DNA from 2 places in the Microbispora sp. NPDC004025 genome. Region 1 is predicted to be linked to the other one. Evidence: riboswitches for the same ligand, from Rfam matches in the RefSeq annotation. Region 1 holds a riboswitch; the other holds the start of a gene.
What was found. Region 1 has a riboswitch for cyclic di-AMP ahead of ACWEQG_RS03580 (C40 family peptidase). Riboswitches for the same ligand answer to the same signal wherever they lie in the genome.
Positions count from the first base shown of each region.

Region 2: it holds a riboswitch for cyclic di-AMP, as region 1 does, so the genes downstream of both, ACWEQG_RS13070 (C40 family peptidase) here and ACWEQG_RS03580 (C40 family peptidase) in region 1, are expected to answer to the same signal.

Region 1 is NZ_JBSGHN010000001.1:722,142-729,004, forward strand. Features, by position in the region: gene ACWEQG_RS03565 (GNAT family N-acetyltransferase) at 1-397, opposite strand, end outside; gene ACWEQG_RS03570 (NYN domain-containing protein) at 720-2,036, shown strand; gene ACWEQG_RS03575 (NlpC/P60 family protein) at 2,172-3,134, shown strand; cyclic di-AMP (ydaO/yuaA leader) riboswitch at 3,431-3,589, shown strand; gene ACWEQG_RS03580 (C40 family peptidase) at 3,711-4,235, shown strand; gene ACWEQG_RS03585 (hypothetical protein) at 4,339-5,253, shown strand; gene ACWEQG_RS03590 (glycosyltransferase family 4 protein) at 5,342-6,451, shown strand; gene ACWEQG_RS03595 (Nramp family divalent metal transporter) at 6,464-6,863, opposite strand, start outside.
Region 2 is NZ_JBSGHN010000004.1:245,866-252,728, forward strand. Features, by position in the region: gene ACWEQG_RS13060 (hypothetical protein) at 1-761, shown strand, start outside; gene ACWEQG_RS13065 (hypothetical protein) at 819-1,907, shown strand; cyclic di-AMP (ydaO/yuaA leader) riboswitch at 2,188-2,347, shown strand; gene ACWEQG_RS13070 (C40 family peptidase) at 2,684-3,019, shown strand; gene ACWEQG_RS13075 (non-reducing end alpha-L-arabinofuranosidase family hydrolase) at 3,153-4,631, opposite strand; gene ACWEQG_RS13080 (histidine phosphatase family protein) at 5,251-5,865, opposite strand; gene ACWEQG_RS13085 (PEP/pyruvate-binding domain-containing protein) at 5,972-6,863, opposite strand, start outside.

The DNA.
Region 1 (6,863 bases):
CGCGGTGCAGCCCGAGACCCTCGAACCCGATGCGCAGGATCTCGCGGGCCGCCTCGGTGGCCAGCCCGCGGCCCTGGCAGGCCGGATTGAAGACGAAGCCGATCTCACCCTGGCGGTGCTCCCGGCTGCGCAGGAACAGCGTGAGATCGCCGATCACCGGCCCTCCGCCGGCCAGTGCGGCGGCCACGCTGAGCACGTCGCCGTCCTCCCCGAGCGACGCGCACGCGATCTTCCGGTCGAGCGCGGCCTTCGTCTCCTCCCGCGTACGGGCGTCCCAGTACAGGTATCTGGTCACCTCCGGCAGGGAGTGGAAGGCGTGCAGGTCGTCGAGGTCGGCCTCGGCGAAGGGGCGCAGGACCAGCCGGGGGGTCGTGATCGGGTACGGCGGGGTGAACACGCCGCCAAGCGTACGGACGGGTGCCGGGCGCCCGCCGACGGGTCGTCCGCGCCGGGCCGCACCGCCGGCGGCCCGGTGACAGATCATGAACGCGGCATGGACACGGTGCGACGGCCGTACCCTTGGAAGGGACAAGAACAAGGGAGTGTCTCGCAGATCTTGCCGTGTGAGGGCGGCCCGGTGGGCGCGCCGCGAGGCTCACGTCTCGCGGCGGCGGGCATCGGGGGGCGTTCTCGCACTCGGGGGCGACAGCACCGCGAGGCGCCGCCGGGGCGACCGCAGTGAGCAGAAGATCTGTAGGACACGGCCGAGGAGCGACGAGATGAGTTCAGCCGGAGAAGGCCTGTCTCGTCCGTTGCCCGAGCAGGTCCGCTTACATGTGGTGGAGGTCGCGGCGCAGGTGCTGGGCTCGATGCCCGCCGCCGCCGTGCCGCCGCCGTTGCGCAACATCGCCAAGTTCGACCCACGCAAGCGCGCCCGTCTGGGCAGCGCGCCCATCGCGGCCCAACTGGAGAACGACAAGGAGTTCCGCGAGCGGGTGGCCGAGACGCTGGAGGCGGCCTGGCCCGAGCTGGTGGCGAGCCTGGCCGAGGGTACGGTGCCCCCCGCGGCCGAGCCGGTGCTGGTCGCGGCGGCGGCCTACCTGACCCGTCCGCCCGGCTGGCCGGACCTGGTCGAGCAGGCGCGGGCCGACCTGGAGCAGGCCGCCGCGGCGGGCAGCCAGCGGGAGCAGGCGGAGACGCGGCTGCGCGAGCAGCTCGCGGCGCAGCGAGCCTCCGCCAAGGAGGAGATCGACCGGGTGCGCGAGCAGCTCAAGGCGGCCCGCGCGGAGAACTCCGACCTGCGGCGCAAGCTGCACGAGGCCCGTGAGCGGGTCAGGGCCGCCGAGACCAGGGCGGCCGAGCTGGAGGCGGAGACGGCCGAGGCGCGGGCCAGGGTCGCGAGCGCCAACGGCGCGGCCGAGACCGAGCTGCGCCGGCTCAAGGAACGCCTGGCGGACGCCGAGCGCCAGCTGGAGGCGAGCCGCAGGGCCGCCCGCGAGGGCCGCAGCATCGAGGACGCCCGGGTCCGGGTGCTGCTGGACGCGCTGCAGGACACCGCCGCGGGGCTGCGCAAGGAGCTCGGCCTGCCCACCACGATCAGCAGGCCGGCCGACTACGTGACCGCCGTCGTGCCGGGCGAGCCGGGCGTGACGGCCGTGCCCGCGCGGGCGCTGGCCAACGACGACCCCCAGCTGCTCGATCAGCTCCTGGCCCTCCCTCACCTGCACCTGATCGTCGACGGTTATAACGTGACCAAGACCGGCTACCCCTCGCTGACCCTCGCCGACCAGCGGGCCCGGCTGCTCACCGGGCTCGGCGGGCTCGCCGTCCAGACGCGGGCGGAGGTGACGTGCGTCTTCGACGGCGCCGAGCTCAACGGGCCCGTCCAGGTGTCCGCGCCGCGCGGGGTCCGGGTGATGTTCAGCGCGCCCGGGGAGATCGCCGACGACCTCATCCGCACGCTGGTGCGGGCGGAGCCCTCGGGGCGGGCGATCGCGGTCGTCTCCTCCGACCGGGAAGTGGCCGAGTCGGTGCGCCGCATGGGCGCGCGCCCGGTGCCCTCGCTCCTGCTGCTGCGCCGGCTCGGCCGCGGTTGAGCGCCCGTACGCACGCTCCGGACGCGCCTGGTCGCCCTGTGTCATGACCGCGGCGAATACCTGCGACCAGGTTGAAGCTTCATGATCGCCTGGATAGAGTCGCGCGCAGGTTTCGTAGATCTAAAGGGGGCCTCAGTGCGAGGGCGTGTGCCGGTGGCCGCCGGTTTGGCCGCCGTGGTCCTGCTGATGCCGGTGACGGGCGCGCAGGCGGATCCGAAGCCCACTGTCGCGCAGGCCAAGGCGAAGCTGAACAAGCTCAACGAGCAGGCCGACAAGCTCGTGGACCGCTACAACGCGGCCAACGAGAAGTGGAAGAAGGCGAGGCGGAAGTACCTCGCCGTCAACGAGGACTACAAGAAGCACAACGTCCGGGTGGAGGAGCTCCGCTCCGGGCTGGTCACGATGGCCGTCAACAGCTACCAAATCGGCGAGATGGGCTCGTGGGGCGGCGTCTTCTACAGCTCGAACCCCGACTCCATGCTCAGCGGCCTCGCCACGTTCAACCACATCTCGGCCGAGCGCGCCGGGCGGCTCCGGGAGTACGAGAGCGCCATCCAGGGCCTCAAGGACCGCCGTGACCAGAGCAAGGCGTCCTACGACGAGGCCGCCGACGTCAGGAGCGAGCTCGCCGACGAGAAGGAGAAGGTCGACAAGCTCGTCAGGGAGCAGATGAAGCTGCTGCGCTCGCTCGGGACGTACAACCCGGGCAACCCGAACAGCGCCGGCATCGTCTACACCGGGCCGGCGTCGGGCAACGCGCTGGCGGCGCTCCAGTTCGCCTACAAGCAGGTCGGCAAGCCGTACCGCTACGGAGGCACCGGGCCGGACTCCTGGGACTGCTCGGGTCTCGTGCAGGCCGCCTGGTCGGCCGCGGGAGTGACCCTGCCCCGGACGAGCTACGAGCAGTGGGCCTGGGGTGCGAGCCGCAGGGTCTCGCTGGACGAGCTCCAGCCGGGCGATCTGCTCTGGCACGCCGGGTACGGGCACGTCGGCATCTACGCCGGCGACGGCAAGGTCGTCCACGCTCCGCAGACCGGAGATGTTGTGAAAGTTGTCACACTCGCCGAGTATCGCGCCATCGGCGCCGTCCGTCCCTGACGTCTCGCCGTGCTGTGAGGCTGTGGCTCAAGTGACCGAATTGAGCGTCTGTGGCGGGACTGTGAGTAGAGTCACATTTAGCCAACCGTGCTGCGGGTAAGCTGCGGTTTCTTCTCCGCGGCCTTCGTTATCCGATCTTTATCCGGCGGCGGGGCTTTGCCGAACACGCCGGGTCCTGGGTAGCTTCTGGGCCGCGGCGAGCACGCCTCGCCGCCGCGAACCGGTCCGGCCGGCCGGTAGCGAAACAATTCCACCGTCATCGGCGCCCCCAACACCCCCCTCGCGGGATCCCCGGCGCCGGTGGCCTGCCGAGTCCGTGCAGTCAGGAGGCACGGAGCCGGGGAACCATCGACCTTCACGCGAAGGTCCGGGGTGAATCGGCGCATCGCGCGCCGTAGGGCGGCTTCCCAGCCCGAACCCGTCAGCTAACCCGGTAGGCGTTTGCGGAAGAGCCGAGGAGAGATCCTGTCTACCACCCCCGCTAGCCTGTCCCGTATTGCCCGAATTGCCCTTGGAAGTGCCGCTCTGACGGCATCCGTAGGGGTCGCCGGTGCGCATCCGGCGGCGGCCGACACGGTGACGGTCACGGTCGTCAAGACAGCCCCCGAGACGAAGACGGCCCCGAAGACGGCCACGGCGACCGGTGCGAACACCACCGCCCGCCAGGCCGCGGCGAAGAAGCAGGCGACGAAGAAGAAGTCCGCCGCCAAACGGAAGGTCAGCAGAAGCGCGCTCCAGCGGGCCAAAGCCCTGCGCGCGGTGCAGACCGCCAGGAAGCAGATCGGCGACCCCTATCGCTACGGGGCCACCGGACCGGGCGCGTTCGACTGCTCGGGCCTGGTCCAGTACGCCTGGCGCAAGGCGGGCGTACGGCTGCCGCGCACGACGTGGTCCATCCGGGGCGCGGTCAGGAAGAAGGTGTCCTGGGGGCACTTCAAGCCCGGTGACCTGATCTTCACCAGCGGCGGCGGCCACGTCGGCATGTACGTCGGGCACGGCAAGATGGTCCACGCTCCGCACAGCGGCACGCGGGTGCGGATCGACAAGCTGGACGCCTACCGGAGGAGCACCTTCGTGGGTGCCGTCCGTCCGGGCGTCTGAGGGCGCCGGTCACCAAGCCCCCTCGACCGGTGCCGTCCTTGCGGCCCCGTCCACCTCGCCGAGGTGGACGGGGCCGTGGCATGCGCTGGCTACCATGCACGGCGTGACTGTCACGAGCGGCGTGCCCGGGGGCGTGCCGGGCGTGCGCGCCGAGGCCGACCGGCGCCGGCCCGCGAATCCGTCCCACGGAGTCCGTCCCCGCCGTGCCGCGGCCGTGGCCGTCGCGCTGGCCGCGCTGCTGGCCGGGCCGGAGGCCGCGGCCGCGCCCGATCCACTGCTCGCCCTGCGGCTCGACGCCCGCGCCGCCGTGCGGGAGCATCCGGGCATGTGGACCGGCGCCTCCGTCGCCCGCGGCGCGCGCGCTGTCGTCGTCGGGTCGCCCCGGCCGCTGGTCGCCGAGATCGCCGAGCTGGCCGATCGTGCGGACCGTACGGTGCGGAGGATCTGGGGCGGGTACGGCGGCGCGGTGGTCCTCGTGCCCCGGGGCGAGGAACAGACCGCCGTGCTGGCCGCGCCGGCGAAGGTGGAGGGCCTGGCGGCCGTCGCCACCGGCGGCCGGGTGATCGTGCAGCCGGCCGCGTTCGCCCGCCTGTCCGCGACCGGCCGCCTGGTCGTCGTGACCCATGAGCTGACGCACGTCGCGACCGCCGGCCCCCGCGCCGTCCCGATGTGGCTCATGGAGGGCTTCGCCGACTACGTGGGCTACCTGGACAGCGGACTGCCGGTCCGCACGGTGGCCGCCGAGCTGGCCGCCGACGTGGCCGCCGGCAGGCCGGCGCTGCGGGAGCTGCCGGGGCCCGGCGACTTCGCCGCCAGGCCCGCCCAGGCGTACGAGGAGGCGTGGCTGGCCTGCCGCTACATCGCCGCCCGGTTCGGCGAGCGGAGGCTGGTCGCCCTCTACCGCGCCGCGCGGCGCGAGGAGATCGGCGCCGCCCTGCGGGAGGTGCTCGGGCTGACCCCCGGCCGCCTGACCCTCGAATGGCGGGCGTACGCGCGCGGGCAGCTCGCCCGGTCCTGATCGGGTTTCCGCGGAGGGACCGCCGCGGCTGCGACAATGCCTTCTCGGGCGGCGCGGGCGGACCGCGCGTGGCACGCCGGGGGTGAGGATGACGAAGCGGACGCTGATCGTCACGAACGACTTCCCGCCCAGACCGGGCGGCATCCAGGCGTTCGTGCACGGCCTCGCCTCACGCAGGCCGCCCGGCTCGGTGGTCGTGTACGCCCCGCGCTGGAAGGGGTGCGAGGACTTCGACGCCCGCCAGCCGTACGAGGTGGTCCGCCACCCCTCCTCGCTGATGCTGCCGACGCGCTCGGTGGCGAGGAGGGCGGCGGCGCTGGTCGAGGACGGCGCCACCGTCGTGTTCGGCGCGGCGGCGCCGCTGGGGCTGCTCGCCCCCGCCCTGCGCGCCGCGGGCGCGGGCCGGGTCGTCATGCTCACCCACGGGCACGAGGCGTCCTGGGCCCGCCTGCCCGGCGCGCGCGCCCTGCTGCGCCGCATCGGTGCGGGAGCCGACGTCGTGACCTACCTCGGCGACTACACCCGCCGCCGGATCGCCCGGGCCGTCCCCGACTCCCGGCTCGTACGGCTCGCGCCGGGCGTGGACACCGCCGCCTTCCGTCCCGGGGCGGGCGGCGACCGGGTGCGGGCCTCGCTCGGCCTCGGCGACCGGCCGGTCGCCGTGTGCGTCTCGCGGCTGGTGCCGCGCAAGGGCCAGGACGTGCTGCTGCGGGCCTGGCCGCTCGTCCTGCGTCGGGTCCCCGGCGCGGTCCTGCTGCTGGTGGGCGGCGGCCCCTCACGGCGGTCGCTGGAGCGCGGCGCCGCCCGGGCCGGCCTGCGCGGCTCGGTGGTCGTCACCGGGTCCGTCCCCTGGGCGTCCCTGCCGGCCTACTACGACGCGGGCGACGTGTTCGCCATGCCCTGCCGCAGCAGGTTCGCGGGCCTGGACGTCGAGGGCCTCGGCATCGTCTACCTGGAGGCGTCGGCCACCGGGCTGCCGGTGGTCGCCGGGTCGTCCGGAGGCGCCCCCGACGCCGTACGGCACGGCGAGACGGGCCTGGTGGTCGACGGCACGTCGCACACGGCGGTGGCCGACGCGCTGTGCGACCTGCTGACCGACCCGGCCCGCGCCCGCGCGATGGGCGAGCGGGGCCGGGCCTGGATCGAGGAGGAGTGGCGCTGGGACCTCGTCGCGGCCCGGTTCGCCGCGCTGCTGTGACGGGAGGCCGCCTCAGCCGGTGAACACCTCCATGAGCAGGAAACCGTTCAGCGCGCTGATGACGGCGGCGACGGCGACGCCGGCGACGGTGGTGACACGGCGGTTGACGAGGTCGCCCATCAGTTTCCTGCTGCTGGTGAACGCCACGAGCGGGACCAGGGCGAAGGGGATGCCGAAGGACAGCGCCACCTGGCTCAGGACGAGCGCCCGCGTGGGGTCCACCCCGGCGGCCAGGACGGCCATGGCCGGGAGGATCGTGACCAGGCGCCGCGCCAGGAGCGGCACGCGGCGGCGCAGGAACCCCGCCATGATGATCTGCCCGGCGTAGGTGCCCACGCTGGAGGAGGCCAGCCCGGAGGCGAGCAGGGCGAGCGCGAACGCGACCGCAGCCCCGGGCCCGAGCACCTGCCCG
Region 2 (6,863 bases), on a different contig from region 1:
TGGCGCCCAAGGACGCGGTCAACGCCGGCGCGCCGGCCCCCTTCCTGGTAAGCGGGGACGGCCGGCATTACTTCTACTTCCGCAAGTCGGACGGAGTGTTCGTCCGGCGAACCCTGCACGGCAAGGAGAAGTCGATGCGCAGTGTGACGGCGACCGCGATCGGCGAGGAGTGGCCGTCGGTGTCGGACGACGGCAGCTTCGTGGTCACCGGGACCTCGGCGCCGGGACTGGGGGCCCTGGTGGACCTGCGAAAAGGCAAGACGCTGCCACTGCCCGCAGGCAGGGACGACTGGAACCTCGCGGGGTTCAGCCCGGACAGTGAACGGCTGCTGCTGCAGGGGGTGGTAGGGGGCCGCGTGACGGTGTTCGACCGGGCGCTGCGTGCCCGGTTGCGGCCGAAGACGCGAAGGTGGGCGGTGGCCCTGGCGAACGACTACGTGACGGCGGCGGTGCCCGTCGGCTCGTGGCCGGAGTCCCGCAAGCTGCGCCTGCTCAACCTGCGCACCGGCCACGAGAGCGGCACCGTGACCGTGCGGCTGCCCCGCGGGCAGCAGATCGACGACCTCGACTTCGACACGGCGGGGCGCGTGGTCGTCCGCTCGCGGACCAAGACGGGCGTGGCGGTCTACCGGGTCTCGAAGACGACCGGCAAGGCGACGCTGCTGCGGACGCTCACCCGGCCCGACACACGGATCTGGGTGCTCCCGGGCGACAGCACGTACGAGCCGTGGACGGAGAAGGCGAGCAAATCGTCCCGGTGACGAAGTGAACTGATCCTCTCCTCCGAACGTCATCCTCATGACGGAAGGGGAGGCGTTGTGCGTACCGCGATCGTCTCGGGGATGACGGCGCTCGGGCTGGCGTGCGCGCCCGCCGTGGCGGCCTCCGGCGTGACCCACGAGGGCGGCCGGGCCGGGGAGACCGCCGCGTGGCGGCTGGCCAGGGTGAACACCCTGCCCGGTGACGACGTCCTCGACGACGTGACGGTCCTGGCCGACGGCTCGGTGTGGGCGGCCGGTCACCGGGTCGCGAACGGGAAGCAGCGGGGCCTGGTCCAGAGGTACGACGGCCGGGCGTGGCAGGTGGTCCCCGGCGCCCCGGCGTACGAGCTGAAGGCCGTGGCGGCCACCTCGAACAGCAACGCTTGGGTCTTCGGCCAGGGGAAGGCCGCCCGGTGGAACGGCCGCGCGTGGACCACCTTCTCGCTGGGCGGCGCGTTCTCGGCGACGGACGCCGACGCGACAGGCGCGAAGGACGTCTGGGCGGTGGCCGGGTCCTCGGCCTCGGCCAGGCACTGGAACGGATCCTCGTGGAAGAGCGTCCGGCTGCCGGCCCACGCCGCCGCCGTCGACGCGTACAGGGCCCGCGATGTCTGGGCGGCGGGCAGCAAGGGCGACCGTCCCGCGATCATGCGGTGGAACGGAGGGTCCTGGGCGCTGGTGCCCACGCCCGCGGTCAAGCTGCCCGCCCCCGACGCCGTCGCGTTCCTCGCCGACATCGCCGTCGTGAGCCCGGGGAACGTGTGGGCCGTCGGCGGCGTCACCTGGGAGGGCGCGGACGACGAGGGTGACGACGTCACCTACAACCGCACCCTGGTGATGCGCTGGAACGGCACGTCCTGGTCCGCCTCGGTCGGCGCCGCCAACGCGCAGCCGTACACGGAGGTGGAGCCCGACGGCAAGGGCGGCATGTGGGTCGTGCAGGGCAACTGGAACCCCACTCTGTGGCACGTGACGGGCTCGGCGTGGAGGAGCGTCCCCCTCCCCCGGAAGGCGGGCACCGACGCCGTCCTGTCCTCGATCGCGCGCAGGCCGGGCACGGCGGCGCTGTGGGGCGCGGGTTTCACCGTGCCGCAGGGCGACCCCGACGACCCCTCGGCCAACGGCACGTTCTGGCGTACGCGCTGATCTTCACGATGCCGGGAGCTTCTCTCCGGCTCTCGTGCGGGTGTGACGAGCGTCACGTTTCCCCGATAACGCTGCTCTGACCTGCGGCTATGCGGACATGATCCCTTTTATGGGCTTCTTACCCTTTATGTGTCCTTTGCCCGAATATGGGGGAGCTTGGTAGTTTCCTTGCCCTGTGACGGCGGCGTACCCCATGACGCCGCCGTCGCGGAACCGGCACCGCCGTGCTTGAAAACGAAAATCCACTGTCACCGTCGTCATGTCCTCTCCGCCCCCCAGGGCGCCGGTGACGCCGAATCCGTGCGGCAAGGAAGCACGGAGCCGGGGAACCAGTCGACCTTCGCACGAAGGTCCGGGGTGAATCGGCGCGCCGAGCGCCGTAGGGCGACTTCCCTGCCCGAATCCGTCAGCTAACCCGGTAGGCGCAAGCGGAAGACTCTAGGAGAGACCCCCTGTCTACCAACCCCGCCACCCTGTCCCGCATCGCCCGCGTCACGATCGGTGGCGTCGCGCTCACCGCCTCTGTAGCGGCGTTCGGCGCGCTGCCCGCGGCCGCCGCACCGGGGACGGTCACGGCACCACAGCCCGCCTCGACGCTCATCCCGCCCCAGCCCCCCGCGACGGGAGCCACCCCGGCGCCCACGACCCCGACCCCGATCCCGACCACGGCGGCGACCCCGGCGGCGGCCGCCGCCGGGGCCACCCCGGACGCCGCCGCGGCCAAGAAGCTCAGCAAGTCCGCTCTCCAGCAGGAGAAGGCCGAGCGCGCCATCAAGGTGGCGAAGAAGCAGCTCGGCGACCCCTACGTGTGGGGCGCCACAGGCCCGCGGGCGTTCGACTGCTCCGGGCTGGTCCAGTTCGCCTGGCGCAAGGCCGGGATCAAGCTCCCGCGCACGACGTGGTCCATGCTCAACGCCGCCAAGAAGAAGGTCCGCCTGGCCCACCTCAAGCCCGGCGACCTCGTCTTCACCAGCGGCGGCGGCCACGTGGGCATGTACATCGGGCACAAGAAGGTGATCAACGCCCCCCACAGCGGCGCGGTGGTCCGCATCGACAGCCTCAAGGGCTACTGGAGGAGCAGCTTCCTCACCGCCGTACGTCCGGGGGTCTGACACCGGGGCGCGCGGGGTTCCCGGCCTGCGTCGGCGCGGGCCGGGAACCCCGCGCGCGCCCGCGCCCTCGGAACCAGGAAACCTCCGGTCGGGCGACACCGACCGGAGGTCTCATGAATCCTGCGTCACATCATCAGCGCTGCAGCGTCAGCACGCCCGGCCGGTAGGGCAGGAGGCCGTAGTCGCCGCCGGAGCTGGGGCTACGACCCTGGTAGAGCAGCTGCAGGTTGCAGGCGTCGACGGTCTTGGTCTGGTCGGGGTTGTTGCGGACCAGGTCACCGTGGCTGATGTCGTTGGTCCAGGTGGCGCCGCTGTTGGCCTTGCCCGCGAAGGGGTTGCTCTCGCTGGTGGCCTGCGGGGTCCACGAACCACCCAGGCTGGTCGCCGTGTACGAGCGGAAGTAACGGCCCTGCGAGCCGATCGACTCGACCAGCATCAGGTACTTGTTCAGGCCCTGGAGCTTGTAGACCTCGACGCCCTCGAACAGGTTGTTCGTCGTGTCGCTCATGATCGTGGTGTAGTTGGAGCCGAAGCTGCTCGGGAAGTTCCCGATGGGCATGCTCTGCCGGTAGATCTTGCCGTTGTCGCCGGCGAAGAACAGGTACATGTTCTGGCCGTCACCGATGAGGGTCTGGTCGATGGGGCCGGTGCCGGAGCCGGTGATGCTCGCCGTGGACAGCGTCTGCTGCGCGGACCAGCTGTTCACGTTGCTGGGGTCGCTGGAGGTCCGGTAGGAGAAGGCGGTTCCGCCCCACTGGTAGGCCAGCACCCAGATGTTCTTCGGAGCGAAGTAGAACAGCGTGGGCGCGACGGCCGAGAAGGGCATCGTGTTCTGGCTGGCCGAGGCCATGTCGGACCAGTTGGTGAACAGGCCGAAGTTCATCGAACCCCAGCTCGTGCCCGTGTTGTGCGTCGTCGCGTAGACCAGGTGCTTGCCGTTGTAGACGACGTTGGTGAAGTCCTTGAGCGAAACCCACCCGGACTTCGGGTTCGCCAGCGAGCCCGTGGAGCTCCAGCGGTACGTCGACGGGAGGTCGCACGTGCCGCCGGTCGGCGTCACCGTCGGGGACGGTGACGAGCTCGGGCCGCCGCCTCCGCGGATGCTCCACTTCTGGTTGTCGCCGCCCCAGCAGCTGTAGAGCTGGACCTGGCTGCCGTTGGCGGTGCCGGCGCCGACGACGTCCAGGCACAGCCCGGACGCGACGCCCACGATGGTGCCGTCGGAGTTCTGGCGCCACTTCTGGTTGTTCTGGCCGTTGCAGGACCAGATCACGACCTTGGTGCCGTTCGTCGTGCCCATGTTGTAGGCGTCCACGCACCGGGTGCCGTTGAAGGTCCGCAGCTCACCGGCGGAGGTGAACTCGAAGCCCTGGTTCGCCTGCCCGTTGCAGTCGTAGATCTGCAGAGCGGTGCCCAGCGCGTCGGTGTTGCCCGCCACGTCCAGGCAACGCCCCGACGCAGCGCTCACCAGGGGTGCGGGCGCCGCCGACGCCGGCACCGCCCACGTCGCGGTGGCCGCCACCAACGCGGCCAGCACCGCCACGAGGCGTACGCCGACACCGACCGGCGAACGACGCCGGCCGCTCGTCATACGAATGGGGGGTGAATCCATTGTTTCGTTCTCCTCCTTCGGGGGGTGAAAGCGTGGCGAAGCAGGCCACGCCAGGAAAAACCGCAGCGATTGCACGGTGGCGGACAGGTACCGTCCGCGATGGAAGGGCCAAGGGCGACCACGGATCTGTTAGCGCTAACATCTTGCGCAATCCCGGGTTCCTCTCCCTCGGCTACTCGTCGGTGATGGTGCAGCGGCGCGGATACGACCGGGCGAGGCACCGCGTCAAGGACGCGACTCTGCCCCCCGCCGGCCACGTCCGGATGCCGCCGGGGTGGCGCGCGGCCGCGGACCGCCTCCGATCATGGAGACCCTCCTTTCCGTGGCCGGCGCGTGTTAGCGCTCACAATTCACGACGCGGAGAGCCGCGTCCATAGGTCTCGTTGCCGGTGATAATGGCGGAGCAAACTAGGACCCGCCGGGGTCCGTCAAGAGCCGACCGGGAGCTTCGGCGGCGCCTCGCGCTCCTGGAACGCACTCAGCTGGCATTACGGGCCCGGCCCGCACCGCATGCGATCCGGCACGTGATGAAACTTTCAACCGAGTACGCGCCGACGTGGGCGGCGGCCTGCCGCATCACCGATTGCCGCGCTCCCCGGCGAGCGGCCGGGAGCCCGGTTCACGGCCTGACGCCTTCGGGGAACCCGGTCCAGCGCAGGCCGGGCGGGAGGTGGCTCATGTCATTGAACATCACGAGCGTGGGCGGCAGGCCGTCGCGGTAGTCGATGACCGTCAGTGCGGTGTTGGCGCTGTTCAACCCGAGCCACCGGGACGGCGGCGCGTCCAGCGCGTGCCGCACCAGCCACGCGATCTGGTAGGCGTGCGTCACCAGCACCTCGCGTGTGTCGTGCCGGGTTCCCTCCGCGGTGGTGCCGGGGACCTTCGCGAACCGGGCGACCAGGGCCTCGGCGAGTCTGCGGCCCGAGGCCGCCTCGGTGTCGTCGTAGCCGTCGAAGAAGCCGGCCCAGGACGGAGGCGTTTCGGCCGCGCCCGGGACGTAGGGCACGTGGTCGACGAGTTCGGCGGCCTCGGCCACCGGCACCTCCGGCAGGTGACGGGCGAGTTCCCGCGCGCTCTCGACGGCGCGTGGCAGCGGCGAGTGCCACACGGCGTCGACCGGCACGCCGGCGAGCCGTTCGCCCAGCAGGGCCGCCTGCCGGCGTCCGATGTCGGTGAGGTTCCCGAACGCGTCGGCCGCACCGTGACGGGCCAGGTAGAGGCGTCGAGTCGCCATGCGTAGCCGGGGCGGGAGTCCCTGCGGACCCTTCCCCATCTCCTTTCGACGTGGGGTGGAACGGCGGGATGCCGAGCCGGAGCTCCGCACCGCCCGGGCCAGGAGGTCAGTCGCCCATTGCCGTGACCGTGCCGGTGGTGCCGTCGATGGTGACGACGGTGCCGTCCCGGAGGTCGCTCGTCGCGTTCGGGAGACCGAGGACGGCGGGAATGGCGTGCTCTCGAGCGACGATCGCGGCGTGGGAGAGCACGCCTCCGGTCTCGGTGACGACGCCGGCGGCGATGCGCAGCAGTGGGGTCCACGCAGGGTCGGTGAAGGGGCAGACGAGGATGTCGCCCGGGCGCACGCGCGCGAAGTCGACGGGACCACGGACGATCCTCGCGGTGCCGGTCACGGTCCCGTGGCTGCCCGGCGTTCCGTAGAACGTAGCGGCCGGAGTGTCCGGAGCGCCGGAAGGCGATGCCGGTGGTGGGAGCGCGGCGGTGACCGGCCGCGCTTGCAGAACCCACGTGCGGCCGCCGGCGATCGCCCATTCGACATCCTGCGGTCCACCGAGGACGGCGGCGGCCCGTTCGCCCAACTCGGCCAGCCGTACGGCGGTCGCGTCGTCGATCGCCGGCTGGTTCCGGATGGCTGTGGGCACGTCGTGGATGACGAGCCGCGCGCCGCGCCGGTCGAGGCGGCTCTGTTTGTCCGCTACGGTGCGGGTGACCGACCCGTCCCCGGCGACACGGTAGGTGTCCGGGGTGACCCTGCCCTCGACGATGCTGGGGCCGAGGCCCCAGGACGCCTCGATCCGGGTCGCGTCGCTCCGGTCCGCGGGTGTGAACATGACGCCGGACGCCTCGGCGTCCACATGGCGTTGGACGATGACGGCCATCAGAAGATCGCCGGATCGCCGGTCGTGGCGGCCGGAGGCGGCACGGTAGGCGGTGGCACGCGAGGAGAACAGCGACGCCCAGCAGGCGCGTACGGCGGCGGCGACCTCGCCGACTCCG